DNA from 2 places in the Salinisphaera sp. C84B14 genome. Region 1 is predicted to be linked to the other one. Evidence: riboswitches for the same ligand, from Rfam matches in the RefSeq annotation. Region 1 holds a riboswitch; the other holds the start of a gene.
What was found. Region 1 has a riboswitch for glycine ahead of C84B14_RS17400 (D-amino acid dehydrogenase). Riboswitches for the same ligand answer to the same signal wherever they lie in the genome.
Positions count from the first base shown of each region.

Region 2: another riboswitch for glycine. It lies ahead of gcvT (glycine cleavage system aminomethyltransferase GcvT); the one in region 1 lies ahead of C84B14_RS17400 (D-amino acid dehydrogenase).

Region 1 is NZ_APNL01000030.1:7,776-23,577, reverse strand. Features, by position in the region: gene C84B14_RS17415 (aminotransferase class V-fold PLP-dependent enzyme) at 1-281, shown strand, start outside; gene C84B14_RS17410 (carbonic anhydrase) at 373-999, opposite strand; gene C84B14_RS17405 (GGDEF domain-containing protein) at 1,508-2,539, shown strand; glycine riboswitch at 3,013-3,104, shown strand; glycine riboswitch at 3,105-3,209, shown strand; gene C84B14_RS17400 (D-amino acid dehydrogenase) at 3,264-4,526, shown strand; gene C84B14_RS17395 (DEAD/DEAH box helicase) at 4,599-6,413, shown strand; gene C84B14_RS17390 (hypothetical protein) at 6,489-6,776, shown strand; gene C84B14_RS17385 (ethanolamine ammonia-lyase subunit EutB) at 7,193-8,599, shown strand; gene eutC (ethanolamine ammonia-lyase subunit EutC) at 8,596-9,459, shown strand; gene eat (ethanolamine permease) at 9,485-10,903, shown strand; gene C84B14_RS17370 (YaiI/YqxD family protein) at 10,919-11,374, opposite strand; gene C84B14_RS17365 (cold-shock protein) at 11,643-11,849, opposite strand; gene C84B14_RS17360 (flagellar brake protein) at 12,252-13,034, shown strand; gene acnA (aconitate hydratase AcnA) at 13,232-15,802, opposite strand, start outside.
Region 2 is NZ_APNL01000006.1:96,639-112,440, forward strand. Features, by position in the region: gene C84B14_RS06865 (UbiH/UbiF/VisC/COQ6 family ubiquinone biosynthesis hydroxylase) at 1-1,096, shown strand, start outside; glycine riboswitch at 1,187-1,279, shown strand; glycine riboswitch at 1,299-1,381, shown strand; gene gcvT (glycine cleavage system aminomethyltransferase GcvT) at 1,436-2,545, shown strand; gene gcvH (glycine cleavage system protein GcvH) at 2,619-3,014, shown strand; gene gcvPA (aminomethyl-transferring glycine dehydrogenase subunit GcvPA) at 3,088-4,467, shown strand; gene tpx (thiol peroxidase) at 4,516-5,022, shown strand; gene gcvPB (aminomethyl-transferring glycine dehydrogenase subunit GcvPB) at 5,093-6,577, shown strand; gene C84B14_RS06895 (carbohydrate kinase family protein) at 6,696-7,631, shown strand; gene C84B14_RS06900 (GNAT family N-acetyltransferase) at 7,652-8,191, shown strand; gene lgt (prolipoprotein diacylglyceryl transferase) at 8,486-9,277, shown strand; gene C84B14_RS06910 (thymidylate synthase) at 9,274-10,095, shown strand; gene C84B14_RS06915 (putative bifunctional diguanylate cyclase/phosphodiesterase) at 10,637-12,358, shown strand; gene C84B14_RS06920 (ATP-binding protein) at 12,389-13,921, shown strand; gene C84B14_RS06925 (dihydrofolate reductase) at 13,977-14,507, shown strand; gene C84B14_RS06930 (acyl-CoA-binding protein) at 14,725-14,994, shown strand; gene C84B14_RS06935 (hypothetical protein) at 14,971-15,525, opposite strand; gene C84B14_RS06940 (HAD-IA family hydrolase) at 15,759-15,802, shown strand, end outside.

The DNA.
Region 1 (15,802 bases):
GCAAGATACGCGAAGCACTCGAAGCCCGTGGTTTCGCCAGTGTCGCCGCACCCGGCTTCCAGGCTTCGGGTGTGGTGGTGAGCTATACGCAAGACGCGGATATCCAATCCGGCAAGCGCTTCGTCGAAGCCGGCGTACAAATCGCTGCGGGCGTGCCGCTTATGTGCGGCGAGGGCGACGATTTCCGGTCGTTTCGTGTCGGCCTGTTCGGTCTGGACAAACTCTACGACGTAAACGCCTGCGCCGCGCGCTTCGTCGCCGCGCTCGATCAGCTGAGCTGATGCGCCACCGCGGCGAAAGCCGCAAATGGGCATGAACGCGTGATCGAGGCCCCGGGCGTTTTACTATCGCCCGGGGCCGGGCGATACCGGGCTATCCGTCGACCACGTCGTCGAGGAACGTCACCTTGCCGGTTTCGATCGCGTATTCGGCGCCGACGATCTTGAGCTGACCTTGCGTTAGCAGCTGCTCCAGGATGTCCGAACCGTGCCGCAGGCGTTTGACCGAGCGGGCGACGTTGGCGCGTACGGCCGCGTGGATGAGCGCATGGCGATCTCCGGCGAGATCCCCCTTGAGCAGTTTTTCCACGGACGGGCGCACGCGATCCACGATCGAACGCAGGTTGCGCGACTGGTTTTCGTTCGGCTGCTGGAGTTCGTCGAGCGTGGCCGTGACCGCACCGCATTGCGTGTGCCCGAGCACAACGACCAGCGGGGTGCCGAACTGCGCGGCCGCGAATTCGATGCTACCAATCTGGGACGGCGCAACGACGTTACCCGCCACGCGAATCACGAACAGATCGCCCAGGCCCTGGTTGAACACGATTTCCGCAGGCACGCGTGCATCGGAACACCCCAGGATTATCGCGAGCGGTTTTTGTTCGGCAACCAGTTCAGCCGGGCGGGCATGCTTGCTCAAGGTTTCGGCAGTCTCGATGTTATCGACGAACTGGCGGTTACCGAGCTTCAAACGTTCCAGTGCTTCATCAGCGGTAATCATGGGTTCGCGTCGTCCTTTGTAGTCGATGGCGCGGGCTAGAGCTGCCAAAGTTACACGATGCGTAAGAGCGTGGCACGAATGTTATCAGTGCGCGAAGGCAACAACACCGACACAGCGCAGGATGCGCGATGCGCATACCTTCAATCGCCAGGGGTCACGGGCGCTACAACAGGCAGGTGTCGGAAAACGCGGGGTTTTCGCCGGGTCGCGCCGCGCGCCCTTTGATACTGCGGTGCGCATTGCGGATATGCTCCGGCTTGGGGGAGGCTCGGCGCCCGGCCTGGGTCATCGACATAGCCTGGTTTTCGATTTATAACGAGAACGCTGAGGCGGTCCGGATGCGTCGTAAAAAAATCAGTGCGAGGGATAAGGTGCGGCGTCTTGCGTACAGCCTGGCAGGTGCGGCGCGGGCGATCCCTCCACGACAAGACATGAGAGACGGGGTCTAAATGGGGGTGGTTTTCGCGGTTGCGGCGTGCGGGTACATTCGGCTGCCGCAGCACCGCCAATGAAAAACCTTTTTCTCAAACGCGATCGGCCCGCAGAGGTACGCCCCTACCAGCGCACCGTATTCACCGCGCTGCTGTGGTTTACCTGCTCGGCCGTGCTCGGCTATGCCGGCCTTCATTTCTACCTCGGCTACCGCTGGCTTGCGGTGGCCGAACTGTGCCTGGTCGCGTACGCCGCGCTCCTGCTTTATGTGGTGCATGAAACAGAGCGGGCACCCGTCACCAACGTTCTGTTCGTGGTCCCGTTCTTTATCGTCATGATGCTGTCGTTATGGACAGGGGCAACCGGCGTTACCGTGTTCATATGGGTCTTTCTCGTGCCTTTGCTGTCGCATCTTCTGTTGGGACGATGGCAGGGGTTGTGGGTAGCACTACTGTTCATAGGCTGTGCGGGCGCGATCTTTGTGTACAAGCACGGTATCTGGGGCGGCTGGATCGGGTATCTGAGTGTCGTCAACGTGGTGCTTTGCACGGGCTCCATTCTCGGCTTTTCGTATATCTACGAAGCCAGCCGGGAAAAGACCGAGCACGAACTGCGTGCGCTCGCGCTTGCCGACCCGCTGACGGGGCTCGCCAACCGGTCGCGTTTTCGCGAAGTCTTCGCGCGCGAACGCCAGCGCTATCTGCGCCAGAAAATTCCGCTCGCGATGCTGGTCGTCGATCTCGATCATTTCAAACGCGTGAACGACGACTATGGTCACGATGCCGGCGACATGGCGCTGTGCTTCGTTGCTGAACTGCTGGCCTCGCGCATTCGCCAGACCGACGTCGCCGGCCGGCTGGGCGGCGAGGAGTTCGGGATTCTCTTGTCCGATGTGGATCTGGAACATGCGCGCCGGATCGCCGTCGACCTGCGCGATCTCGTTCGCGACCGGCCGTTCCGCTACCGCGGTAAGGATATTCCGATGTCGGTAAGCATCGGTATCGCCGAACTCGGGCGCGACGGCATGGATTTCAGAACGCTTTTCTCCAAAGCCGATCGTCGTCTGTACCAGGCCAAGGCCGAAGGGCGTAATCGCGTTGTCGGTTGATGCCGATACTTCGTACGGCCCCAATGGCGCTTCGGCCTGTTCGTAATCGTCCGGCTGATAACAGGCATACGTGAAACCAGCCGCGCCGCGTCCAACGCCTGCGAAGCCATGGAAAATGAAAGACGGGCAGCTGCCTAAGAAGATACGTGCCGACGGCTACGACGCCCTGACCCTTTAACGACGAGATGAGGCTTGCCGGCGTTTTCCAGTCGATGCCCGGCGCTGGTCGTGCCTGGCCCGGCGCCGTCACGGACACCAGACAGGCCAGGGTCGTGCGTACGGATGGATATATCCTGTATGGCGCATCGTCACTCGGTACCGAGCGCGGCGCGATGCCTTGCGCGGTGGCGTTCGGGGAGTGTTGGCATGGGGATTGCTCGTGGTATCTTGCCAAGTAAGCACGCCCGATCTTGAACATCGTCGCGGGCGACGTCATGTCCAGGCCAAAAGCCAACCGACAGGTCTAGAACATCAACGCGATAGCGGGAGAGATCGGCGCACGGCGCCGGCGCCGAAGGAGCAACCGCCCCGGAAACTCTCAGGCACCAAGGACCGTTATCGCGGCCATATCCGAAGAGTCGCGCGGCCGCTGGGCCGGCGTGCACCGAAGGAGCAAGCACACGGTGACAACGCCGTGGGTGAATCTCTCAGGTCCAAGTGACGGAAGGGGCGGCACCTGCACGAGTGCAGGGCATCCACGCACGACACCACCGGATAAAGGCATATGAAACATATAGCAATCATCGGCGGCGGAATCACCGGGGTCACCACGGCCTACGCTCTGGTCCGCCGCGGCTATACCGTGACCCTTTTTGACCGCAATCGCTATGCGGCGATGGAAACCTCGTTCGCCAACGGCGGCCAGCTGTCGGCCTCGAACGCCGAGGTCTGGAATCACTGGCCAATGGTCTTCAAGGGCATGAAATGGATGTTTCGCAGCGACGCACCCTTGTTGGTCAACCCGAAACCTTCCTGGCACAAGCTCTCATGGTTTCTGGAATTCATTGGCGCCATTCCACAGTACGGGCGCAATACCACCGAAACCGCACGAATGGCGATCGAGGCGCGTGAGTTTCTATTCTCCTGGGCGGAGCGTGAAAACATCGATTTCGACGTCAAGCGAAAAGGCATCCTGCATATCTATCGTAATCGGGCCGGCTATCGGCACGCCGAGAAAGTCTCGAAGCTGCTGGCCGCAGGCGGGCTCGAGCGGCAGCCGGTCACACCCGACGAGATGCGTGCAATCGAGCCCGCGCTGGCCGGCGAGTATTACGGCGGCTTCTTCACGGAAAGCGATTCCAGCGGCGATATCCACAAGTTCACCCAGGGGCTGGCCCGGGCCGCGCAGGCGCAGGGCGTGCAGTTTCGCTACAACAACACCGTAGAAAGCGTCAAGACCGACGGTCGCAGGGTGACGATAGCGGCCTGTGACAACGACACGCCCGAGGACCGGGTGACGCTCGATTTCGACGGGGTGGTGGTCTGTGCCGGCACCGGCAGCCGCGAGATCGCCTCGCAGCTGGGCGACCGGGTCAACGTTTATCCGGTGAAGGGTTATTCGATTACCGTGAATCTGGAAGACGAGGCATCGAAACAGGGCGCGCCCGAGGTGAGCCTGCTCGATGACGAAACCAAGCTCGTTTGTGCGCGTCTGGGCGACGACCGCTTTCGTGTGGCCGGCACCGCCGAGTTCAACGGATTCAACCGCGATATTCGCGCCGACCGTATTGCGCCACTGGTCGAGTGGGTGAAGCAGTGCTTTCCCGACGTCAAGACCCGTCAGGTGGTGCCCTGGGCCGGGCTGCGCCCGATGATGCCGAACATGATGCCGCGGGTCGGGGCCGGGCGCGCACCGAACGTGTTCTACAACACCGGGCACGGCCACCTGGGCTGGACGCTGTCAGCGCTCACCGCCGATTCGATTGCGGCGATCGTCGATGACGCGGCAACCGAAAAACAGGGACCGACGACGGTGAATAACGGGTAGAATAGTTGCCCGCGCCGTTCTGGCGCAGTGTTTCTTCGGGCGCGCGTCCGCGCCCGTGCCTTCAGGCTATGCATGTCCGTCCCTACCGAAAATGAATCCCCGCAGATCGCCTTCAGCGATCTGGCTTTATCCGATGCCGTGATGGCGGCGCTGGCCGATGTCGGCTACGAAACGCCGTCGCCGATCCAGGCCGCGACCATTCCGCCCTTGCTCGAAGGCAAGGACGTGCTGGGCCAGGCCCAGACGGGCACCGGCAAGACGGCAGCCTTTGCGCTGCCCATTCTTTCCGGCCTGCCGGAGCGTGGCAAAGGTGGCAAGGGACCACAGGCGCTGGTGCTTACACCCACGCGCGAACTCACGATCCAGGTCGCGGAAGCGTTTCAGCGTTATGCCGCGCATATGCCGGGCTTCCACGTGCTGCCTATCTACGGCGGACAGGGCTATGGCCCGCAGCTGGCGGCGCTCAAGCGCGGCGTAAACGTGGTCGTGGGCACGCCGGGCCGGGTGATGGATCATCTCAAGCGCGGCACGCTCAAGCTCGACGGGCTCGACTGGATGGTGCTCGACGAAGCTGACGAGATGCTGCGCATGGGCTTCATCGAAGACGTGGAATGGATCTTCGAGCACACGCCGGCGCAACGTCAGGTCGCACTGTTTTCGGCCACCATGCCGAGCGCGATCCGCCGTATCGCCAAGACCCACCTGCGCGAGCCGCAGGAAATCACCATCCAGACGAAGACCACCACGGCGGTCAATATCCGCCAGCGCTACTGGATCGTCGGCGGCGGCACGAGCAAGCTCGATGCGCTCACGCGGTTGCTCGAAGCCGAGCCTTTCGATGCGATGATCGTGTTCGCACGCACCAAGAAATCGACCGACGAACTCGCCGAGCGCCTGTCGGCCCGTGGCTATGCCTGTGCCGCGCTCAACGGCGATATCGCCCAGAATCAGCGCGAGCGTACGGTAGCCAAGCTCAAGAACGGACAGCTCGATATCATTGTGGCCACAGACGTGGCCGCGCGCGGGCTCGACGTGGAACGCATCAGCCACGTGATCAATTTCGATATCCCCCACGATACCGAGGCCTATGTGCATCGTATCGGACGCACCGGGCGGGCCGGTCGCGAGGGCGATGCGATCCTGTTCGTGACCATGCGCGAAAAGCATCTGTTCAAGGCGATCGAACGCGCCACCCGTCAGGCCATCGAGCCGATGGATCTGCCGAGCATCGCCGAGGTCAACGAGCAGCGCGTAGCCCGTTTCAAGCAGCGCATTTCGGTCACGCTGGCCGAAGGCAAGCTCAAGCCGTTTCGCGAACTGCTCGAAGAGTATCGCGCCGAACACAACGTCGAGCCCGAAGAACTGGCCGCAGCGCTTGCCTACCTGGCCCAGGGCGACGAGCCGCTGATGCTGGCGCCGAGCAGCAAGGCCGATCGCGGTGCAAGCCCGCGCGACATGGGCGCACAAACGCCCAAGAGCGCGAACAAGGGTGCGGCCCGCCAGCAGTCCTTCGGCGAGGGCGACCTGGAAACGTTTCGTATCGAGGTCGGCCGTAGCCATGGCGTCGAGCCGCGCAATATCGTGGGCGCGATCGCCAACGAGGCGGGCGTCGACAGCGCGCATATCGGCCGGATCGATATCCGCGACGATTTCAGTCTCGTCGATTTGCCCAAGGGCATGCCCGAAGACATCTTCGCCCATCTCAAGACTGTTTGGGTGGCCGGTCGTCAGCTAGCGATCAGTCGTGAGCACGGCGCGCCGCCGCCACCGCCCGCCGGGCGACGCAAACCAAAGCCCAAACCCGGGCCGAAGAAGCCGGGCAAGGCCAAAGCCAAGGCAGGCAAGGCCAAACCCGGCAAGCGCCGGGCCAAGCCGAAAAGCGACTGAGGCGCCCGCCCGCTTGAAACGTTCGACATAGGCCGCAGGGTGGTTCGCAGCTGCGGCCACCCGAGGGCACACACCATGAACTCGACGACCCCCACCCATATCGATATCGGCGGCATCGCACTGCCCCGAGAGGAGCTGGCACAGGTACTGCCCGATATCGAACGCTTCGAACAGCATTTGCCCGATGCGCTCGCGGTCGACCGTGATATGAAAGCCAGTGGTGGTGCCGTACCGGATTACGTGCGCCAGTGGCCGCAGGCACGTATCGATGCCGTGGTCCGTACGCTCAAGGAAGTCGGCAGCCTGCGCGAGCAGGCCAGCGAGCAGATGCAAAGCGCCGGCGCCGGTCGTAGCCGCCACTGACGACAGACGGTCGCCGTCCCGCAGTCGCCGCGCGATTACGGTGCGTTGATTAAAGGCGATGTTCGCTTGAGGGAGCTCTGTATACCCTCTCGCGTATCGCGTTCGAGGCCGAACCGCTGAGCGGCCGGTGCTTTGCGCGCGATTGGACAGGCAAGTGAGAGCGTGGCGTGCTCAAGCCAATAGCCAAGTTGCACGGTCGCGAACGCTGACGCCGATCAATCGCGCGCAAAGCACGCGGCGCGACCGTGACGGGTCGTGCAGAGTTTCCCTCGAACCTGGAACACATCTTGCTGTGCATGGGCCATGGCCTGTGTCATATTCAGATCGAGCGCCCGCGCCCCGTACGGGCTACTACCTGCTGTGCGCAGTCGGCAACCGCATGACGTCGCTTACGTGACGACGGAGGTGCAAGCGAGATGAGTGGCCGCTATCGCTATACCCTGGGCGAACGAAGCTATCGCTTCGACAGCCTGGCCGAGCTCATGGCCAAGGCCACGCCGGCGCGATCGGGGGATCGTCTGGCGGGCGTCATCGCCGAATCGGCCGAACAACGCGTCGTCGCCCAGATGGCGTTGGCCGAACTGCCCTTGGCGACCTTCCTCGAAGACCTGTTGGTACCCTACGAGGAAGATGAAATCACCCGCCTGATTGTCGATCGCCACGATCGCCAGGCGTTCGAAACGATTTCGAGCTTCACCGTCGGCGATTTTCGTAACTGGCTGCTCAGCGACGATGCCACGCCCGAAGTGCTCGAAGGCTTACGGCCCGGTATCACCCCGGAAATGGCGGCGGCGGTATGCAAGATCATGCGCAATCAGGACTTGATCCTGGTGGCGCGCAAGTGCCGGGTGCGCAGTGCGTTTCGCAATACCATCGGCCTGGCGGGCCATTTGTCGACGCGTCTGCAGCCGAATCACCCCACCGACGATCTGACCGGCATCGCGGCGAGTATTTTCGATGGGCTGCTCTATGGCAACGGCGATGCCGTGATCGGTATCAACCCGGCCACGGATAACGTCGCCCAGTCGGTCAAGCTGTTGCATATGCTCGACGCGGTGATCCGCAAATACGAAATCCCCACCCAGTCCTGCGTGCTCACCCATGTCACGAACACGCTGGAAGCGATCGAGCAGGGCGCGCCGGTGGATCTGGTGTTCCAGTCGATCGGCGGCACCGAAGCGACCAATCGCGGATTCGGGTTCGGCCTGGCCGAACTCGCCGAAGCCCGCGACGCCGCGTTATCGCTCAAGCGCGGCAGCGTGGGCGATAACGTCATGTATTTCGAAACCGGGCAGGGCAGTTCGCTGTCGGCGGATGCCCACCACGGCCTGGACCAGCAGACCTGCGAGGCCCGCGCCTATGCGGTAGCGCGCGAGTTCAAGCCGTTGCTGGTTAACACCGTGGTTGGCTTCATCGGCCCGGAATATCTGTTCGACGGCAAGGAAATCACCCGCGCGGGCCTGGAAGATCATTTCTGCGGCAAGCTGCTGGGTGTGCCGATGGGCTGCGACGTGTGCTACACCAACCATGCCGAAGCCGACCAGAACGATATGGACAACCTGCTTACGCTGCTGGGCGTGGCCGGCTGTAATTTCGTGATGGGTATTCCGGGCTCCGACGACATCATGCTCAATTACCAAACCACCTCGTTTCACGATGCGCTCTATGTACGCCGTGCGCTCGGGCTCAAGCCCGCGCCCGAGTTCGAGGCCTGGCTCGAGCACATGGAGATCGTGCGCGACGGCGATTCGCAGCGCCTGTCCGAGCGCTTGCCGCAGGCATTCGCGCGCTCGCTGGAGCGGCTGCCCGAGACCGGCTCATGAGCGATCGCAAGCCGTCGACACCGGCCGACACGCCAGCCGCCGCAGGCGACAACATCGGCGTGGTCGACAACCCCTGGCAGGGGCTACGTGCATTCACCGATGCGCGTATCGGCCTCGGGCGTGCCGGCATCAGCCTGCCGACCCAGCGCATGCTCGAATTCCAGCTCGCCCATGCGCAGGCGAAGGACGCCGTTCATTGGCCGCTGGATGTAGCCGCGCTTAGCGAGCAGGTCACCGATACGCTCGATATCGACGCGCCGCTTCGGCTACACAGCCAGGCCAGCGATCGCACCGAGTATCTGCAACGTCCGGATCTGGGCCGGCGGCTGGACGAGGACTCGCGAACAAGCCTCGACGAGACGGCCGATGCCGATGAGTCACCCTTCGACCTCGCGTTGGTGATCGTCGATGGCCTGTCGGCGCGTGCGATCGAGGCCCATGCCGTGAATTTCGTCGCTGCGCTCACCCGTGAACTCGAGGCCGATGAAAACGACTGGCGGTGTGCGCCGCTGACCGTGGTCGAGCAGGGCCGGGTCGCCATCGGCGACGAAGTGGGCGAAGCGCTCAACGCCCGCGCGGTGCTGGTATTGATCGGCGAGCGTCCCGGGCTGAGTTCGCCGGACAGTCTGGGCTTGTATCTGACCTGGGCGCCCAAGCGCGGTATCTCCGATGCCCAGCGCAACTGTATTTCCAACGTGCGTCCCGAGGGGCTGAAGATCGATGCCGCTGCAGCGCGCGCGCGTTATCTGCTGAATGAGGCGCGGCGGCTCGAGCTTTCCGGCGTGAAGCTCAAGGATCGCAGCGAAGACGATGTCATCGATCACGACAAGGACGATACAGGCAATTTCCTGACTTACTGATTTTTCTCATTCCGGGGGTGGCGTGATGGCGGGTTCGACAGTCGACGACGATTATCTGGCCAAGCGCCAGCTCAAACGCGGTACGGCCGGCTGGCTGTTGTTGGCCGGTCTGGGGGTCTCCTACGTCATTTCCGGAGACTTCGCGGGCTGGAACTTCGGCATTGCAGAGGCCGGCTGGGGTGGATTCGCCATCGCCGCGATATTGATGGCGATCATGTATTTTACGCTGGTGCTCGCGCTCGCCGAGATGTCGGCCGCGATTCCGGCTGCCGGCGGCGGCTATAGCTTCGCGCGCCAGGCCATGGGGCCAGCCGGCGGCTATCTCACCGGTCTGGCGGTACTCATCGAGTACGCGCTGGCGCCAGCCGCGATCGTGATATTCATTGGCGCGGCCGTCGAAGAGTTGATCGGCGTCAACGGGCCGGTCGTCTATGCCGTTTTTTATGCCCTGTTCATCGGCATCCATCTGGCCGGGGTCGGCGAAGCGCTGAAGGTGATGATGGTGATCAGCGGCTTGGCGGTGTTTGCCATCCTGGCGACCGCCGTCGCGTTGATTGGGGATTTCGAAATCGCCAACCTGTTCGATATCGAGCCAACGGGCGCGCTGGGCGCATCCACGTTCCTGCCGTTTGGGTTCTACGGTATCTGGGCCGCGTTGCCGTTCGGAATGTGGCTGTTTCTAGCCGTTGAAGGCGTGCCGCTGGCGGCCGAGGAAGCCAAGAACCCGGCACGCGACGTGCCCAAGGGCATTATTGGGGCCATGATCTTTCTGCTGGGTACGGCCGTGCTGGTGGTGGTTCTGCTCGCTGGCGCGGCCGGCGCGAAAGCGATCGGCGATAGCGGTGTGCCGCTGGTGACCGCGCTCAAGGATACAGACAGTCAGACGCTGGCTACCGTGGTCAACGTGCTGGGTCTGGCCGGGCTGATCGCGTCGTTCTTTTCGATCATCTACGGCTATAGCCGGCTTGTCTTTGCGCTCTCGCGCGCGGGCTATCTGCCCAAGTTCATGTCGCTGACCAGCCGTCGCAAGGCGCCGACCTGGGCGCTCGTGGTGCCGGGCGTGCTCGGCTTCATCGTCTCTTTGAGCGGCGCGGGTGATCTGATCCTCGGCATGGCGGTGGTGGGCGCGACGCTGTCGTACGCCCTCATGGCGCTTAGCCATATACTATTGCGCCTCAAGCAGCCGGATCTCGAGCGTCCTTACCGTACGCCGGGTGGCATGGTGACCTCGGGGATTGCATTGCTGCTGTCGTTGATTGCGCTCAGCGGGGTCTATGCCTTCGATCCGCGGGCTTTCGGCTATACGATCGTGCTATTCGTGCTCGGCGCGGCGTACTTCTTCGTGTTCAGCCGGCACCATCTGGTCGCACAGACCGCCGAAGAGGAGTTCGCGTTACTGGCCCAAGCCGAGTTCGATCTGGACGCGCACGAGCAAGGCGGCTGAGCCATACGCGTCGTTCTAGTAGCGTTTGCGCTCGCGCGAGAGCAGGCGATCGAGCTGCTTGGCGAACGCGTGGCGGTCGTTCGGGTTCAGCGGCGGCGGCCCGCCCGTGTTGACCCCGGCGCCGCGAAGGCCTTCCATGAAGTCGCGAACGCTCAAGCGTGCACGAATGTTGTCGCGGGTATAAAGCTCGCCGCGCGGGTTGAGGGCGTTGGCCTTCTTATCGATCACTTCGGCAGCAAGCGGGATGTCGGCGGTGACCACGAGATCCCCCGGCGAAACCTGCCGAACGATTTCGTTATCGGCGACATCGAAACCGGCGCCGACTTGTATGAAGGAGATGTTCGGCGAACGCGGCACGTGTACGGGCTGGTTCGCGACCAGCACCAGCTGAACTCCCGTGCGCCGGCTTGCGCGGAACAGTATGTCCTTGATTACTGTCGGGCAGGCATCGGCATCGACCCAAATGGTCATCGACATAGGCAATCGATCGGTCGTGGGTGGATCAGCTTCGATCGGGGCAGTTCATTGCCGGGAAACTAGTACAGATAGCCCCAAACGACAAATCGGACAGCCTCCACGCAAATCCGGTAATCCGGTATCGACGTGACGACTATCCGATATGACGGTTTCGGCCCCGAAGGGCCGATCCGGCGCTGTGCTGGGTCAGTTTGCCTTCAACTGCGATATGTCGTCGACATATCGAGCAAAGGTAAATCGATCCGCACAGCCTGCCGTATTTTTAGACCGCGACGACCTTGTTGGCGCACGGTCCTTTTTTGCCTTCACCGATTTCGAATTCGACCGCCTGGCCGTCTTCGAGGGTGGCAAAACCGCCGCCGTTCTTGATCTCGGAGTGGTGTACGAAAAGGTCCTTGCTGCCATCTTCAGGGGCGATGAAGCCGTAGCCCTTTTCGGAACTGAACCACTTAACGGTGCCTTTGGCCATAATTTTCTCTTACTTAATCGGAACTGATTGTATGCAGCCTTGCTGCAGGTGCAGTGTAACCGTTCGTGCTCGAAATGATACGTCTAGCGGCAAATATTTTTGTCCGACGCTGCCGCTATCGCGTTGAAATATCGATAGTCGCTAAAATACGGTTAACTTTGAATCGTCATAAGTGCGTCTTTTTGAAAAGATCGTGGCAGATACGCAAATGATGTTGCCGGTGACCGTCGGCGACGGCTGTGCGTCGGCAAATCAACTGTCGCACAGGCGAATCAAAGCGATACCATGGCAGTTTGCGCCGGCCGCGGCCGCTAGCTGAGGCGGCGAATCCGGCTCAAGTATGCCGGCTTGTCGCCGATAGTCCGGCCAGGGCACGGCCCCGCAACCCAGGAACAGCGATTCATGACGAACAGGCCCCGCTATGCGGAAATCGACAGTCCCCAGGCGGTGGCGGACGCGTTCATCGAACTCACCTGGAATACCCACGAGGTGACCATTCGCTTCGATGGGGCGATGATCCAGTATCCGGTGAGCGTGATTTCCGTGGATCGTAGCCTTGGGCGCTGTGTGGTGGATATGACCAGCACGGCTGATATCGAACAGCTGCTCAAGGCGCGAGAGAGCTTTATTCTGCATGCGCGCCAGCACTCTGCTGCATTGCAGAGCAGCCGCATGCATTGTCTTGGCGTGTCGCAAAGCGGCGCCCGCCTGAGTGTTTCTGCCTCGCTTCCGGATAGCGTGGCCCTGCTCAAGCGACGCGGCCAGTTCCGAGCAGCACTGAGCAACAGCATGTCGGTTGCGGTGCTGTTGTCGAATGGAAAGAGCCGGGAATGGCAGGCCACGCTGCGCGATCTTTCTGCCGGCGGCTGTCTGGTCAGTCTGCCGGCGGATGCGCAGGAAGGTATCGAGGTCGGCGTCGACGGCTACCGTATCCAGGCCCTGTTTCCCAACGGCGAAACGTTCGAGGTACGAGGGCAGATCAGTCATCGCTACGTGAACGAGGACGAAGGCCTGTGCTACCTGGGCATTGCCTTCGATATCCGCGCGGACAAGACCGCACGCGAGGTCTGGCGCTATGTACGAGAGGTTGAGCGCGAAGTAGCGCGCCTGGGTTCGCTGCGTTCCGAGATGCGCCCGCTAGCACCGTCCCCCCTGTTCAACGACGCGCAAAAGAACGTCAAGTAGTCGGCCAGCGGCGACACCGGGTCGGTTTCGATCCGGTCGTTGTCGTGGACGCGACGCAATCCGGCGCGGAGCGCTTCCAGGCATAACCGCTCTGGGTCGGCTTGCCGCTTACTCGATCCGGTCGATATGGCAAGCAAAAAAAAGCCCCGCCGAAGCGGGGCTTTTTTACAACCGCGAAGGTCGATTGTCGGCAGTGCTTATGCCGCCTTGGCGAGCTGGCGCAGCACGTAGTGCAGGATGCCGCCGTTCTGGTAGTAATCCCATTCCTTGGGCGTATCGATACGCACCTTGGCGGTGAACTCGCTGGTATCACCGCTTTCCTTGGTCGCCTTCACGGTGACTTCGGACGCGCCGGACTCGAGGCCTTCGATATCGAAGGTTTCGGTGCCGTCGAGACCCAGGGATTCGGCGTTTTCGCCTTCCTTGAACTGCAGCGGCAACACGCCCATGCCGACCAGGTTCGAACGATGGATACGTTCGAAGGACTGGGCGATCACGGTCTTGACGCCGAGCAGCAGGGTGCCCTTGGCAGCCCAGTCACGCGACGAGCCGGTGCCGTATTCCTTGCCGGCGAGCACCACCAGCGGCGTCTTGTCCTCGGCGTACTTCATGGCGGCGTCGTAGATGAACATCTCGTCGCCCGAGGGCTGATGACGGGTCCAGCCGCCTTCGGTACCGGGCGCGAGCAGGTTGCGCAGTCGTACGTTGGCGAAGGTGCCGCGCATCATCACTTCATGGTTGCCGCGGCGCGAGCCGTAGCTGTTGAAGTCCGAGGGCGAGACGCCTTTTTCCTGCAGATACTGGCCCGCGGGCGAATCCTTGGTGATCGCACCGGCCGGCGAGATGTGGTCGGTGGTGATCGAATCGCCCAGCAGCGCCAGACAACGCGCGCCATGGATGGTCGGGATGTCGTCCACGTCGACCGACATGCCTTCGAAGTAGGGCGGGTTCTGCACGTAGGTGCTGGTTTCGTCCCATTCGAAGATTTCGCCCTCGGGCACATCGAGGCCCTTCCAGCGGGAGTCGCCGGCGAACACGTCGCCGTAGCTGTCCTTGAACATCTCGGAGTTCAGCGAGGTGCCGATGGTGTCGTAGATTTCCTTCTGCGACGGCCAGATATCGCGCAGGAACACGTCGTTGCCGTCGGCGTCCTGGCCGATCGGGTCGTTGTTCATGTCGATATCGATGGTGCCGGCCAACGCATAGGCCACCACCAGCGGCGGGCTGGCCAGGAAGTTCATGCGCACATCGCCGTGGACACGACCTTCGAAGTTGCGGTTGCCGGAAAGCACGGACGCCACGTTCAGGCTGTTCTCGCGCACGGCGTTGCCGATCGGTTCCGGCAGCGGGCCGGAGTTGCCGATGCAGGTGGTGCAGCCGTAGCCCACGAGCTGGAAGCCGAGGCCGTCGAGATCGTCGTCGAGGCCGGCTTTCTCCAGATACTCGGTCACCACCTTGGAGCCGGGCGCCAGCGAGGTCTTCACCCAGGGCTTGACCTGCAGGCCCTTCTGGATCGCATTACGCGCCAGCAGGCCGGCGCCGATCATCACCGCCGGGTTCGAGGTGTTGGTGCAGGAGGTAATGGCCGCAATGACGACCGAACCGTCGTGCAGATCGAAGTCCTGCTCCTTGTAGTTGACCGGAGCATGGATCGAACCCTCGACCGAATCCGAGGCCAGACCCGCTTCGCTTTGCTGCTTGGCCTCGGCCATGCTCTTGTCTTCGGGATCGGCTTTTTCCGCGCGGGCCTTGATGAAAGGCTCGACTTCGCGGCGGTAGGTCTTCTGCATGTCGGCCAGCAGCACGCGGTCCTGCGGGCGTTTCGGGCCGGCCAGCGACGGCTGCACCGTGGACATGTCGAGTTCGAGCACGTCGGTATAGTCGGCGTCGGGTTCGCCTTCTTCCCGCCACAGGCCCTGGGCCTTGGCATAGGCTTCGACCAGCTCCAGCTGTTCGGCCGGGCGGCCGGTGAGTTCCATGTAGCGAATGGTTTCGCCGTCGACGGGGAAAATGCCGCAGGTCGCGCCGTATTCCGGGGCCATGTTGGCAATCGTCGCACGATCGGCCAGCGGCAGATCGGCCAGGCCGTCGCCGAAGAATTCCACGAACTTGCCGACCACGCCCTTGGCGCGCAGCATTTCGGTGACCGTGAGCACGAGGTCGGTAGCGGTGCAGCCTTCGGCGAGCTTGCCGGTGAGCTTGAAGCCCACCACCTGCGGAATGAGCATGGTGATCGGCTGGCCGAGCATGGCGGCTTCGGCCTCGATACCGCCCACGCCCCAGCCGAGCACGCCCACGCCGTTGATCATGGTGGTGTGGCTGTCGGTGCCGACCAGCGTATCCGGATAGGCCATGTTGGTGTCTTCGTTACCGAAGACCACGCGGGCCAGGTATTCCAGGTTCACCTGATGGACGATGCCGGTATCCGGCGGCACGACCTTGAAGTTGTCGAACGCGCCCTGACCCCAGCGCAGGAACGCATAGCGCTCCTTGTTGCGGTTGAATTCGAGCTTGGCGTTCAGATCGAAGGCCTTGTCGGTGCCGTATTCGTCGACCATCACGGAGTGATCGATCACGAGTTCGGCCGGCGACAGCGGGTTGATCTTGTCCGGGCTGCCGCCGAGATTGGCCATGGCGTCGCGCATGGCGGCCAGGTCGACCACGGCCGGCACGCCGGTGAAGTCCTGCAGGACCACGCGCGCCGGGGTAAAGGCGATTTCTGTATCGGGCTCGGCCTTGGCATCCCAGTTGGCCAGTGCCTTGATATC
Region 2 (15,802 bases), on a different contig from region 1:
AGCCAAACGCCCGCCGCGTTTCGATACCAGCCAGGACTACGGGCTGCGCGTGTCGGCGATTGCGCCAGGCACGCGGCGCGTACTCGAGAATCTCGACCTGTGGGCCTCGGTCGAGCGCCGGCGCTGCTGCGCGTTCACCGGCATGAAGGTCTGGGAGGCCGGCGGCGCCAGCGAGCTGTTTCTCGAACATACCGCGGTGGGGCTGCCCGAGCTCGGGCATATCGTCGAAAACAACCTGATCGTCGACAGCGCGTGGCAGGCGCTCACCGATGTCGATATCTACTGCCCGGCGAAGATGGAAAGCCTGGCCTTCGACCCGGATGCCGCCCGACTGCGTCTCGACGACGGGACGACCGTGAGCGCGGCGCTCGTGGTTGGCGCGGAAGGCGCGAATTCCCCGGTGCGGGCAGCGGCCGGCATAGAAACCACGGGCTGGTCGTACGGCCAGCGTTGTACCGTCGGTACGGTCACCCCGGCGCGGCATCATCGCCATATCGCCTGGCAGCGCTTTACCGAAACCGGGCCGGTGGCGTTTCTGCCGCTTTCGGACGGTCGTTGCTCGCTCGCCTGGCACGCCGACGATGCGCTCGCCGCGGAGCTTGCCGAACTCGACGACGAGACGTTTCGTGCACGCCTGAGCGAAGCCAGCGGGCATGTGCTGGGTGAAATCGAGCATATGGATCGGCGGGCGTCCTTCCCGCTCAAGCTCCAGCATGCCCGCGAATATTGTCGTCCGCGGGTGGCGCTGGCCGGCGATGCCGCGCATGTGGTGCACCCGATGGCGGGTCAGGGGGTCAACCTTGGCCTTCTCGACGTGGCGGGCATGGTCGAAGCGCTCGAAGCCGGGCGCGCGGCCGGTCGCGATGCCGGCGACATGACCTACCTGCGCCGCTATCAGCGTGCGCGCATGGCCGAGAACCTGATGATGTTGGGCATCACCGACGCCTTCAAACGCGTCTATGGCAGCGCCAACCCCTTGCTGCGCAACCTGCGCCAGAGCGCGATCGCGGCGGCAGCGAACCTTGCCCCGGTTCGCCAGATCATGATTCACCATGCGGTGGGTCTGTCCGACAACGGCCCGCGGCTGCTGCAATAACGCAAAACGCCTGTATTTTGCAGTGAAAAGCGGTTCCGGGGCCGACGCTTGGCCTGTATGGATCGCGCCGGTATAGTCGAGGCCACGGTCAATAACCGCGTGGGAGAGAACGGGCCATCGCCCGTCACCGAAGGCGCAAATTTCCGCCCGGAAACGCTCAGGTACCCGAACCACGCGCGCGCCGGCGTCATGACGCGCCGGCTTGATCGACTCTGGAGAGCAGTCGTGTGAACCACGGCTCACCGAAGGGGCGAATCTCTCAGGTGCCAGGACAGAGGGGCGGCAGGCGAAAGCCCGGGCCGGCCCGTATTCTGTTGATTCATCTGCAAAGAGATTGTCATGGCCAAACGCACCCCGCTCTATGACGCACATGTCGCCGACGGCGCCAAGCTTGTGGATTTCGCCGGCTGGGACATGCCGATCGACTACGGCTCCCAGATCTCCGAACACAACGCCGTACGCGAGAGCGTGGGCATGTTCGACGTGTCGCATATGGCCGTCGTCGATATCCGCGGTCGAGAGTCGCGCGAATTCCTGCGCTGGCTGCTGGCCAATGACGTGGCCAAGATCGACGAGGCCGGGCGCGCGCTCTATACCTGCATGCTCAACACCCGCGGCGGCGTGATCGACGATCTCATCGTCTATCACCTGAGTGACGATCTGTATCGCGTCGTGGTCAATGCAGCGACCACGGAAAAGGATCTGGCCTGGATCGGCAGTCAGGCCCGCGATTACGACGTGTCGATCGAGCACCGCCAGGATCTGGCCATTATCGCCGTGCAGGGCCCGCGCGGGCGCGACATCGCCGCCGAGCTGTTCGACGACGATTTGAAGGCCGCTGCGCTCAAGCTAAAGCCGTTTCGCGTGGTCGCGCAGGATGATCGCTCGATCGGGCGCACCGGCTATACCGGCGAAGACGGTTTCGAGCTCGTACTACCGGCCGACGAGGCCGTGAACGCATGGAAGACGCTGCGCGACAAGGGCGTAGCGCCCATCGGCCTGGGCGCGCGCGACACGCTGCGCCTGGAAGCGGGCCTGAATCTTTATGGCCAGGATATGGACGAAGACCGCACCCCGCTGGAATCGGGCCTGGCCTGGACCGTGGCCTTCAAGCCCGAAGAGCGCGATTTTGTTGGCCGCTCGGCGCTGGAGCACATGCGCGCACAGGGCGTCGACCAAAAGCTGGTTGGGCTGGTGCTGGAAGGGCGTGGCGTGATGCGCAGCAAGACCGCGGTGCGTGCCGTCGACAGCGATGTCGAGGAAGAACATGCCGAGGGCAAAATCACCAGCGGCAGCTATGCGCCGACGTTGTCGTGCTCGGTCGCGCTCGCCCGAGTGCCCGCCGATTGGGAACACAGCGTCGAAGTGTGTTTGCGCGGCAAGTGGCAGCCTGCGCGCATCGTTCGCTATCCGTTCGTGCGTAATGGCGAGAGCCGCCTCGACGACTGAGCGTTTTTCTCAGTAGCCTTTAATCCACCGAACCATCGCGCGCACCGCGCCAACCTGCTGCAAGGGGAGCCCCATGAGCGAAGTACCCAAGGATCTGTCCTATACCAAGACCCACGAATGGATCGACTACGACGGCGACGGCACCTGCACGGTCGGCATCACCGACTATGCGCAGTCCTCGCTCGGCGACCTGGTATTCGTCGAACTGCCCGACGCCGGTACCAAGGTGGGCGCCGGCGATGCGGTGGCCGTGGTGGAATCGGTCAAGGCGGCCTCGGATATCTATGCGCCGCTCGACGGCGAAATCGCCGAGATCAACGAACAACTCGAGGATTCGCCGGAGCTGGTCAACGAAGATCCGTTTGGCGAAGGGTGGCTGTTCAAGATGACGGTTTCCGATCCGGAACAGGTCGAGAAACTGCTCGATGCCGATGCCTACGAAGGCATCGTCGAAGAAGAGGAAGACTAGCGGTCACGGCAAGCGCCGGGGGTTTGCCTGGCGCTTGCAAGCAGCCGGCCGTATTCAAGTTCTGCGAGGACCCATGCCTTTCATTCCGCATACCGAAGACGATATCCAGTCGATGCTGGCAACGATCGGCGTCGATCACATCGACGATCTGTTTGATGAGATCGACCCCAGCCTGCGCGACGTGCGCCTGGATTCGATACCGGAACGGGCCAGCGAACAGGCCGTGACCAGGCTCATGGGCGAACGCGCGGCCCGCGATGCCGGCGGTTTGTGCTTCATCGGCGCGGGCGCTTACGAGCACCATATTCCCGCGGCGGTCTGGGAGCTGACCACCCGGGGCGAGTTCTATAGCGCTTATACGCCGTATCAGCCGGAGGCCAGCCAGGGCACGCTGCAGGTAGTCTACGAATACCAGACCATGATGACGGGCCTGACCGGCATGGACGTGGCCAACGCGTCGCTCTATGACGGCGCCTCGGCGCTGGCCGAGGCGGTGCTCATGGCGGTACGCGCCAATCGCCGCTCCAAATCGGCGCGTATCCTCATGCCGGCGAGCGTGCATCCGTTCTATCGCCAGGTCGCGCGCAATATCTGTGCGAACCAGGGCATCACCTTCGAAGCGATCGACTACGACCGGGCCACCGGGCGTATCGATGAGGCGGCGCTTACGCGCTGGGCCAAAGAGGATGTAACCGCGCTGGTGATCCCGCAGCCGAACTTCTTCGGCGTGCTCGAAGACGTGGATACGCTCACCGACTGGGCCCAGAACAACGGCGCACTGGCTATCGGCCTGGTCAATCCGTTGTCGCTGGCGGTGTTCAAGGAACCCGGCCGCTGGGGCACGGGCGAGGGGGCCGATATCGTGGTCGGCGAGGGCCAGCCGCTAGGCGCGCCGCTGGCCTCGGGCGGGCCGTATTTCGGCATTTTGTGCTGTCGCAAGAAGCACGTCCGCCAGATGCCCGGCCGCGTGGTGGGTCGAACACAGGATATGGATGGCCGCACGGGTTATGTACTGACCCTGCAACCGCGCGAGCAGCATATTCGTCGCTCCAAGGCGACCTCCAACATCTGTACCAACCAGGGCCTGCTGGTGACCGCGGCCACCATTCATATGAGCCTGCTCGGGTCGCGGGGGCTGGAGAATACCGCCGCGACCTGTATCGCCAATACCCGTGCGCTGGTCGACCGGCTTACCGCGATAGACGGGGTCGAGGCGGTTTTCGACAGCCCGGCCTTTCATGAAACGGTGCTGCGGCTGCCGGTCGACGCCGAGCAGGCGCTCGCGGCACTGGCAGAACGCGGCGTGTTCGGCGGGCTGGCCCTGGCCGAATTCTATGACGGGCTCGATAACACGGTGCTCGTCTGTGCCACCGAAACCAAGACCGAGGCCGATCTCGAAACCTATGCCGACGCTCTGCGCGACGTGATCGCCGCGCAGGCCGAAGCGGCTTGAGGGCCGGCGCCGGCCATTTATTTCTTCCGCTGTATCCAAGGACTGACGATGACCCAGCAAATCACGCTCAAAGGTAATGCCACCGATGTCGACGGCCAGCTGCCGTCGCCCGGCGACAGCCTGGCGGAGTTCAGCCTGACCGGCGCTAATCTGCGCGATGTCACGCTCGCGGACTTCGCGGGCAAGCGCAAGATATTCAATATCTTTCCGAGCATGGATACGCCCACCTGCGCGATCTCGGTCAAGCGTTTCAATGCCGAAGTCGATGCGCTCGACAATATCGCGTTGTTGCAGGTGTCCGCGGATCTGCCGTTTGCGCATTCGCGTTTCTGCACCGCCGAAGGGCTCGAAAACGGCACCACGCTGTCGATGATGCGCGACAAGCGTTTCGCCAAGGATTACGGCGTGCTGATCGCCAACGGGCCCATGGCAGGACTGTGTGCGCGTGCGGTGATCGTTGCCGACGAACAGGGCATGGTGCTGCACAGCGAACTGGTGCCCGAGATCGGCCAGGAGCCGAATTACGAAGACGCGTTGGCCGCACTCAAGGTCTGAGTCCGAGCCCTCGCGGGACGATGCCAATGGTTTCGTCTTGAACAACCCGAACACCGCAAGCAGTCACGCCATGACCGAAAAGCTCATCTTCGAACACAGCCGGCCCGGCCGTCGTGCGCTGGCCCAGGCGCCGGCTGAGGCGCCCGCCATCGACGATATCCCGGCCGCACTGCGGCGCGAGTCGCCGGTGGGCCTGCCGCAAGCCTCGGAAATGGACGTGGTGCGCCACTACACGCGGCTATCGCAGCTTAATTTTTCCATCGATACGCATTTCTACCCGCTGGGCTCGTGCACCATGAAGCACAACCCCCGGGCCTGTAACACGCTCGCCTCGCTACCGGGGTTTCTCAATCGGCATCCGTTGGCGCCGGCCAGCCATGGGCAGGGCATGATGGCGTGCCTGTACGAGCTCCAGGAAATGCTGACCACGGTGACCGGCATGGAAGCCGTCTCGCTCACGCCGATGGCCGGGGCCCAGGGGGAATTCACGGGCGTGGCCATGATCAAGGCCTACCACGACGCACGCGGCGACAGCGCACGCAACGAGATCCTGGTACCCGATGCCGCCCATGGCACCAACCCGGCCACGGCCGTGATGTGTGGCTGCACCGTGGTCGAAATTCCGACCGATGCCGACGGTGACGTGGATATCGCCGCACTGCGCGATGCCGTGTCCGACCGTACCGCGGGCATCATGCTCACCAATCCCTCGACGCTCGGCGTGTTCGAACAGGACATTCTCGAAATCGCCGAAATCGTGCATGGCGCAGGCGGGCTGCTCTACTACGACGGCGCCAACCTCAACGCCATTCTGGGCAAGGTGCGCCCGGGCGATATGGGTTTCGACGTCATCCACATGAATCTGCACAAGACCTTCTCCACGCCGCACGGCGGCGGCGGGCCGGGTTCTGGCGCGGTGGGCGTCGGTAAACGGCTGCGCGACTTCATGCCCATCCCGGTGGTCGGGCGCGACGGCGAGGGCGATGATGCGACCTATCGCTGGCTGAGCGAAAAGGACATTCCGAATACGATCGGGCGGTTGTCCGCGTTCATGGGCAATGCCGGCGTGCTGCTGCGGGCCTATGTCTATGCCCGGCTGCTCGGGCGTGACGGCATGACCCGGGTGGCCGAATTTGCCACCCTCAACTCGAACTATCTGATGGCGCGGCTACGCGCGGCCGGCTTCGATCTGGCCTTTCCCGAGCGGCGTGCCAGCCACGAGTTCATCGTCACCCTCAAGCGCCAGAAGCAGCAGCTGGATGTCAGTGCGACCGACGTCGCCAAGCGGCTGCTCGACTACGGTTTTCACGCGCCGACCATCTATTTCCCGCTACTCGTGCCCGAGTGTTTTCTCATCGAGCCGACCGAAAGCGAATCCAAGGAAACCCTGGATGCCTTCGTCGACGCCATGGTCGCGATCTGGGAAGAAGCAAAGGCCGATGCCACGACCTTGAAAGAGGCGCCGGTCAAGCTGCCGGTGCGGCGTCTGGACGAGGTCGCTGCCGCCAAGAACCTGGATCTGAAGCACGAATCCGCCACCGCGGCCGGCGCCTGAGTCACGGCCGCCGACCGAACTCGCCGGCTGTATGCCATGGCTATGGCATGATGGGCGGCTGACCTTCGTGTGACGTGCCTTCGGCGCGTACCGAATCTCATCGAATAAAGGACAAGCTATGTCAGCTCTGATCTGCGGATCTTTCGCCTACGACACGATCATGGTCTACACAGGCCACTTCAAGAACGAGATCCTGCCGGATCGCGTGCATATGCTGAACGTGTCGTTTCTGGTGCCGGAGATGCGGCGCGAGTTTGGCGGCTGTGCCGGCAATATCGCCTATTCGCTGAAGCTGCTGGGCGGTGAAGGCATGCCCATGGGCACGGTCGGCACCGACTTCGACGATTATGCCGCCTGGATGGACGAGCACGGCATCAGCCGTGATTACATCAAGGGCGTGGACGATGCCTATACCGCCCAGGCCTATATCACCACCGACCTGGACGACAACCAGATCACCGCCTTTCATCCGGGGGCGATGAACTATGCCCACGAGCAGCAGGTGCCCAGCGACGCGGGCATCACGCTGGGCATCGTCTCCCCCGACGGCAAGGACGGCATGGTCCAGCACGCGGCCCAGTTCGCGGAGGCCGGCATCGATTTCATCTTCGATCCGGGCCAGGGCCTGCCGATGTTCAACGGCGAAGAGCTCAAGCGCTTTCTTGGCCAGGCGGCGTATGTCGCGGTCAACGACTACGAAGCCGAGCTGATGAGCGATCGCACCGGCCTGTCGGTCGCCGAGATGGCCAAAAACCTCAAGGCCATGATCGTGACCAAGGGCGGGGAGGGGTCGGTGATTCACGCCGACGGCGAACAGTTCAAGATTCCTGCCGGCTCGCCTACCGCGCTGGCCGACCCGACCGGCTGTGGCGATGCCTTTCGTGCCGGTTTGATCTGGGGGCTGCAGCAGGGCCTGGACTGGCCGACGATCGGCCGCGTGGCCTCGCTGATGGGCACGATCAAGATCGAGCGCCCCGGCACCCAGAACCATCGCTTCACCATGGATGAGTTCAAGGCGCGCTACAAGGAAGAATTCGAGCAAGAACTGGGCTGAATACTGCCAGCGAGGCCGTGATGATCAGCATGCCCCAGCGCCTGAGCACGCCGCGGCTGACGCTGCGCGTGCCCCATGGCGGCGATGCCGACGCGATCTTCGCGTTCGCAAGCGATCCCGAGGTCACCCGGTTCATGACCTGGGCGCAGCATGTCGACCTCGACGACAGCAGCGACTTTCTCGACGACGTGGCCGAGGGCTGGTCGTCGGGTGAAGACTACTGCTGGCTCATCGAGCATGCCGAACGTGGCGGCATCGGCACGGTGGCCTGTTCGTTCAGCGAGCACGGGGCCGAGATCGGCTATGTGCTCGCCCGTTCGGCCTGGCGCGAGGGCTTTGGCCGCGAGGCCGCGGCCGCGGTCTTCGATGCCGCGCAATCCATCGACGACCTCTATCGAATCTGGGCGACCTGCGATACCGAAAACGCGGCCTCAAAGCGCATTCTCGAAGCCCTGGGCATGGTCTACGAAGGCTGTTTGCAGCGCTGGTCGCCGCGGCCGAATCATGCCGACCGGCGCAACGGGCCGCGCGATGTGTTCATGTACGCCTGGACGCGGTGATCGACCGGTTGATTTTTGCCGTCGGGCGCCGCGCTTTGATGGCCCGCTGCGGCGAGGTCCTGCCGTTGGCGGACTACGGCCAACGCCCTTGGCGTATTGCGTAACAGCGCTGCAACGCGCAATTGCCATAAGATAGCGCCCATTCAGCAAGTCTGAACCGCCAACGCCCGTACGGGCGCGGGGCTTGTATCAGGTCGGCATCCCCTTCGGGGCGCCGCCTGGCTCGGTTTACAGGTGCGCGCTCGCCCGTGCGGTGCTCGCAACAAACGTCAACACGACCTAGAATTCTTCGCCATGTTCGTGCATCCCGATATCGACCCCGTCGCCGTAGCCATCGGCCCGCTTGCCGTGCACTGGTACGGCCTGATGTATCTGCTGAGTTTTCTCATCGGCTGGGGGCTGGGCATCGTGCGCACGAAGCAGGCGCATATCCACTGGCAGCGCGAAGAAGTCGGCGATCTGCTGTTCTATGTGGTGCTCGGCGTGGTCGTGGGCGGGCGCGTCGGCTATATGCTGTTCTACCAGCCCAGTCTGCTGCTGGATAACCCGTTGCAGCTGTTCTATATCTGGCAGGGCGGCATGTCCTTTCATGGCGGCATGCTCGGGGTATTCGCCGCGGCCGGCTGGTTCGCGCGCAGTACACAGCGTGCGTTTTTCGATATCACCGACTTCGTGGCGCCCATCGTGCCGGTCGGCCTGTTCTTCGGGCGTATCGCCAACTTCATCAACGGCGAGCTGATCGGCCGGGTGACGGACGTGCCCTGGGCCATGATCTACCCGCATGTCGACATGGCGCCGCGCCATCCCTCCGAGCTCTATGAAGCCGGGCTCGAAGGTCTGCTGCTGTTCGCGATTCTGTGGCTGTTTGCCCGCAAGCCGCGTCCGCGCATGGCTGTTTCGGGGTTGTTTTTGATCGGCTACGGCTGTCTGCGTTTCTTTGCCGAGTTCTTCCGCCAGCCGGACTCGTTTCTCGGCTTCGTCGCCTTCGACTGGATGACCATGGGGCAGGTGCTGTGTACGCCGATGATCCTGGGCGGCATTCTGTTGCTCGCTCTGGCTTATCGGCATAAGCCGGTGACGCCATGAGTGGCACGGCGAGAGCGGCACTCGAGCAGCCGTATCTGGATCTTATGCGCGAGGTGCGCGAGCACGGCACGCCCAAGGGCGATCGTACCGGCACCGGTACGCTGTCGGTGTTCGGGCGCCAGATGCGCTTTGATCTGACACAGGGGTTTCCGGTACTCACGACCAAGAAACTCTATCTGCGCGCGATCATCCACGAGTTGCTGTGGTTCATCGCCGGCGATACCAACATCGGCTATCTCAAGGACAACCGTGTTCGCATCTGGGACGAATGGGCGGACGAAAACGGTGATCTCGGCCCGGTCTATGGCTATCAATGGCGCAGCTGGCCCGCGCCCGACGGGGCCTCGGTGGATCAGCTAGCCAAGGTCGTGGACTCGATCAAGCACAACCCGGATTCGCGCCGGCATATCGTGACCGCCTGGAATCCGGCGCAGGTCGACGATATGGCGCTGCCGCCCTGTCATCTGCTGTTCCAGTTCTATGTGGCCGACGGCCGTTTGTCCTGCCAGCTCTACCAGCGCAGCGCGGATATCTTTCTGGGCGTGCCGTTCAATATCGCGTCCTATGCGCTGCTCACGCATATGATCGCGCAGGTCTGCGGGCTGCAGGTCGGCGAGTTCGTGCATACCCTGGGCGATGCGCACTTGTATCTGAATCATCTCGAGCAGGCCGACGAACAGCTCGCGCGCACGCCGTATCCGGCCCCGCGTTTGTGGCTGAATCCTGACGTAAACGATCTTTTCGCGTTCAGCTTCGACGATATTCGACTCGAAGGCTACGAGAGTCATGCCCGAATCAGCGCCCCGGTCGCTGTATAGATCCTAGGGCGTGTCGTCATAAGATATGACGTCGCATTGCCCGCGCCGGGCGTGTCAGGCAAGGCGCGGGCCGCCGAGCGTGGCGGGCCCACGGTCAAGGTCCGCAACGCCGCATGGCGCGTCCGGCGCGGGCAACCCCCAACGAATAACGATCGGTCGACGGCCAAGCCCCGGCAATCCTGCGCCATAGTCGATTTTCAGGGGCTCGCTTACGTGGAACAACCACGCGACGCTCGCGATGCCTTGTCTTGCCGCGGCTTGGCCGCCGATGCGCCGCCTTATCTTATGACGACACGCCCTAGCGTGTCGTCATATCTCGTGACGACAGGCCCTAGAGAAAAGCCAGCTGCGTTTCATGCATAATCAAGCGCTGACTTGTCGAGCAGCGGATTATCCAGCCGCTCACAAGAGCGCCGCAGCGGCTAGATGCCGGGTACCGCGAATGCCCGCACGGCTATCATATCGTGCTTGAAACGCCGCTTACTTGGAGTTTCGATACGCTAGGGCGCGGCGATATCGCCTAAAAAAGTGACATGAGTTGATGTCTCGATCTCGAACCGTACGCGTGCTTCTCATCGACAACGATCCCGAGGATCGTGCGTGGCTGGCGGACCTTCTTCATTCCGGCCCCCGGCATCGCTATGCCGTGACCACGGCATGCAGCTACGAGGAGGGGTTGGCGGCGCTCGGCAGGGGCGGCTTCGATATCTGCCTGCTCGACTATCAACTCGGTGGCCGTACCGGGCTCGATCTGTTGCGCAGCCCGGCAGCCGCCGCGCTGAATGCACCCATCGTGGTGCTCACCGGTCACGACGATTACGAGATCGACGTCGCGGTCATGGAAGCCGGCGCCGCGGAGTTTCTGCCCAAGGGCGAGATCAACGCGACCCTGCTCGAGCGTACGATTCGCTATCTGCTCCAGCATTACGAAAACCAGCGCAAATTCAGCTATCTCGCGCGTCACGACGCGGTAACGGGTCTGTTCAATCGGGCCGTGCTGCTCGAACGCCTGCGCTATATGCTGGAACGACCGGCATCGGAGCGCCACCCCTTTGCCGTGATCTATTTCGATCTCGATGGCTTCAAATCGATCAACGACAGCCTCGGCCACGGTATCGGCGATCAGGCGCTCTATACGTCGGCCGGCCGTCTGAAAAGCGTCTGCGACAGTCATCCACTGCTGGCGCGCATCGGCGGCGACGAATTTGTCGCCGTTATCGACAGTGACGACCGCAGCGAAGTCGAGGCACTGGTCGCGGCCGTGCTGCGAACGTTTCGCGAGCCCATCGTCATCGATACGCATCGCATCTTCGTCACGATTTCCATCGGTGTCGCGATGTATCCTCACGATGGCAAGGATGCCGGCACCCTGATCAACAATGCCGATGCCGCCATGTATCTGGCCAAGCAGGGTGGGCGCGATACCGTGCATTGGTTCGACGGCGAAAACGATGCCCGTGCCCGGGCGCGCCCCGGTCTGGACAACGAGTTGCATGCCGCGATCGAGGCCAGCGAACTGCATCTGGTCTATCAACCGCAGTTCGATCTCGGTTCGGGCCGGATCGTGGGTCTGGAAGCGCTCGCACGCTGGAATCATCCGCGGCTGGGGCCGATTTCGCCCGACGAGTTCGTGCCCATGGCGGAATCCCGCGGCTGTATTCGCGCGTTTACCCGTTGGGCATTGACCACGGCCTGTCGTCAGTACCTGAATTGGCGCGATGCCGGGGTGCTGGACAACGACGTCGTGCTGGCGGTCAACGTGTCCTCGCAGCATGCCCGTGACGAGGATTTCCTGCCCATGGTGCGACAAGTCATCGAAACCATGGCCATGCCGGCCGAACTGCTCGAACTCGAATTTACCGAAAACGCGCTCATCCTCGGCCCGGACGATACCAATCCGCTGGTCGAACAACTCAAGCGATTGGGTGTTCAGGTCGTTATAGACGACTTCGGCAAGGGTTATTCCTCCTTGAGCTATCTCACCCGGCTGCCGGTGGATTCACTCAAGATCGACTTGAGCTTTTTGCATGGCGTATCCGACAACAGCCGCGATCGTGCCATGGCGCGGGCGATTATCGCCCTGGGCGCCAGCCTCGGCCTGCGCGTGGTCGCCGAGGGGGTGGAAACCAGCGCCCAGCGGCAGTTCCTCATGGACAACAAGTGCACGTTCGGGCAAGGCTTTTTCTACGCGCCCGGGCTGGCGGTCGCGGACTGTACGCGCCTGCTGCAGCACGCCATGCCGGCGAGCGCTCTCTATCACTAACGACCGTTTTTTCGGCAGGGATGGTGTCGCGTGACGCCGACAGGCAGCGGCGAAACCGATTCGAGCGATCCGTCTGTGGGCGCGGCAGCGCTTACGCTATTGCTCGAACAGATGCCGGATGCGGCGCTATGCCTGCTCGATAGCGCAGGCGTGATCGAACGGTGGCATAGCAGCGCCGAAATGCTGCTCGGCCATATGGCGGCCCAGGTGGAAGGCCAGCGTCTCGAAACCTTATTGCCCGAGGAGCGGCGTTTCGAGGCCGAGTTGCCGCGTGCGTTGTTTGAAGCCAGTGCTCGGGGGCGCGCTCGTTTCGAGGCGGCGTTAATCACCCGAATCGGCCAGCGCCGGCTTTGTACCCTCGATCTGTGCCCGCGTACCGATGGCGATGACGACGTCGTCGGCTTCATCGTGCTGCTGCGCGCAACCGGGCCGCGGGCAGCCACCGATGCGGTCAGCGCGAACGAGAACCTGCTGGCCGCGCATCGGCTCAATCTGACCCGTGCCACCGACGAGCCGGCCTGGATGGGTATCGATCTGGCCGGTCGTATCGCCGGCGTGGGCGAGGGCGCGGCGCGCTGGTTGGACTGTGATGCCGAAGATACCCTCGGTCGCGGTATTGCGCGCTGCGTCGAGCTGCGCGACGGCTCGACCTGGCCCGTGGTGCTGCATCGGGCCGTGCGCTCGACGGCGCCGATCAGTCTGGACGTCACGCCGGTCGGCACCGCGGCGCCGGTACGTACCGCACGCTTGCTGCCCTTGCGTGGCGCGGGCGGTCGATTGAACGGGTTCACCCTGCTTATCGAGGTATTCGATACCCAGCCGGCGCCGGATCCGGATACCATCTCACCGCGGGTACCGTTGGATCGTGCCAGCGACCGGGCCGGCGTACTCGCAGCGGCGCATGACCTGCGCGAACCCCTGCGCAAGATGCAGCACAGCGCACGCCAGCTACAAACCACCGAAGCGCCGCGCATGAGCGAGGACGGCCGCAAGCAGCTCGTGGCACTGCGCTCGGCGGCCGATCGCATGCAGAACATGATCGGCGGCATGCTGCGCCTGGCGCGTATCGACACGGCGCCGGTGGCAACCGAATACCTGGATTTGAATACGTTGATCGACGATGTGCGCGCCGATCTGGCGCTGCTCATCGAGGAGCACGGCGCCGAGTTCGATATCGAAAGGCTGGGCACGATACGAGGCGAAGGCGCGCAGCTGCGGGCACTATTCCAGAACCTCATCGACAACAGCATTCGCTATCGCCGAGCGGATGTGGCGCCCGTAATCCGTATCCGCGTCGATGCCGACCGGGCCACTGACGATACGACGATCATCCACTACGAAGACAACGCCCGCGGCATCGAGTCCCAGGCGCTGGTCTTCCAGCCGTTTCGACGCGATGCCGACAGCGGCGATAATGGCACCGGTATCGGCCTGTCGTTGTGCCGTCGTATCTGTCGCCGGCATGGCGGCGATCTGCACATCGAGCATACCGATGCCACCGGCACCCGGTTTATCCTGCAGCTCAGGAGCCTGCCCGAAGCCGAGGGTGCTGACCCGGAGTGAGCCCTGGCCGAGTCGCGGCCACGCACCATTTGTTTCGAATTCCACTGAGCACGAGATGTCCACCGCACACGTTGTATCGCCCGCCGACGTTCGCCTGAGCCTGATCGCAGCCATGGATCAGGCCGGTGTGATCGGCGCCGACGGCGGCATGCCCTGGCATATTCCAGACGACCTGCGCTGGTTCAAGCAGCAAACGTTGAACAAGCCCATTCTGATGGGTCGGCGTACCTACGAATCCATCGGTCGCGCGTTGCCCAAGCGTCGCAACCTCGTGCTCACGCGGGATGCCGGTTTTCATGCCCGGGGCGTCGAGCGGGTGGGCGATGTCGAACAGGCCATCGATATCGCCGCCGCCGATGGTGAAGTCGAGCTGATGGTGATCGGCGGGGCCCAGGTCTACGGGCTCACCATCGCGCGGGCCAGCACCCTGCAACTTACGCGGATCGAGGCCCGCTATGACGGCGACACCTGGTTCCCGGCCATCGACTGGGACAGCTGGCAGCTTGTGTACGAACAGCGCGTAGAGGCCAGCGCCGATACGCCCGCCCATCGCTTCATGACCTGGCAGCGTCGCGAGCAAGTCTAGCCGGCCCGTGCGCGTTCGCGCGCATGTGCTTCAACGATCCCGTGATCCGGTGGTCGTCTAGTCTGTCGTAAGCCGCATGGAACCGCCCGTTTGATATACGGCCTGGCCCGCTGCTCGTGTAGCATTGGATAACCGCACGCGTCGGGTCTTGCACGGGCAGGATCGCAGGCGTGAGCGCGGTGTAACCGCCTATAGTGCCGGCCTTAAGGAGATAAGCATGGCAGAAGACCTCAAGTCGCGTTTCGAGCAGGCCCAGAAAGATGTGGAGACGCTGTCGTCGCGGCCCAAGAACGATGATCTGCTCGCGCTTTATGCGCATTACAAGCAGGCCACGGTCGGCGATGTCGAGGGCAAACGCCCGGGCATGACCGATTTCAAGGGCCGCGCCAAATACGACGCCTGGGCCAAACTCAAGGGCATGGATACCGATACCGCCATGCAGGCCTATATCGATAAGGTCAATTCACTGCTCGACGCCGACAGCTGAGGCCGGTTTCAGCTTCAGCCAATCGCCTACGGCGGCCCGCGTCTCGGCCAGCGACATATAGCGGCCGAGCCGGGCCTCCTGCCGACGGGTACAGGTGAAGGCACGGATATCGGCTTGGTCGCGGCTCGCCAGCGCGAGCTCGGTGACGTAGTTCCAGTCCTGGCGTTCGCCCAGCGCCAGCTGGACCGGCGCGCTGGCCGCAACGTGTATCTCGCGCGACGCGGTACGGTCAATGAACTGCTCGCTTGCAGTCACCTCGAAGACACCGGCCTTGATCGTCTGCGCTCGGGGCATCGGGCCGTGCACCTTGAGTTCGCAATAGCCGCGCCAGGTGTCGATGCCGCCAAAACGCAGCGCCTGACCCTCCTGAAAATAAACGCTCCAGCGTCGTGGCGGCACCTGCAGATCGCGGGTGAGTTCAAGCCGACTGCCGACCGCAAGCGCGTCGCCCGCCGTAGACGGGCGCAGGCTGCAGCCACCGACCAGGGCGGCTGCGATCAGCACGGTTGTGACAACGTGGCATGTGGACATCAGCCCAGCTTGTACCCGAACGTATGGAAAAGGTACCAAAACAGCGGACCGGGTGAGATGTTTTGCGCGCCATCGAAAAACCAAACGCCGGCCGCTGTCAGCCGTTCGTTGTGCAATGGCTTCTCGGCCTTTGGACGTTGCACCTACGCGCATCATCAACCCGAACAATCCGTTTTTAGGGTGGTTTGAAAATGACGCATCGACGTCATGAGGATTTGCGTAAACTCAGCGCAATGAGATATCGGATTGACTGGCTGGTGTTCGACCTGGGCGGCGT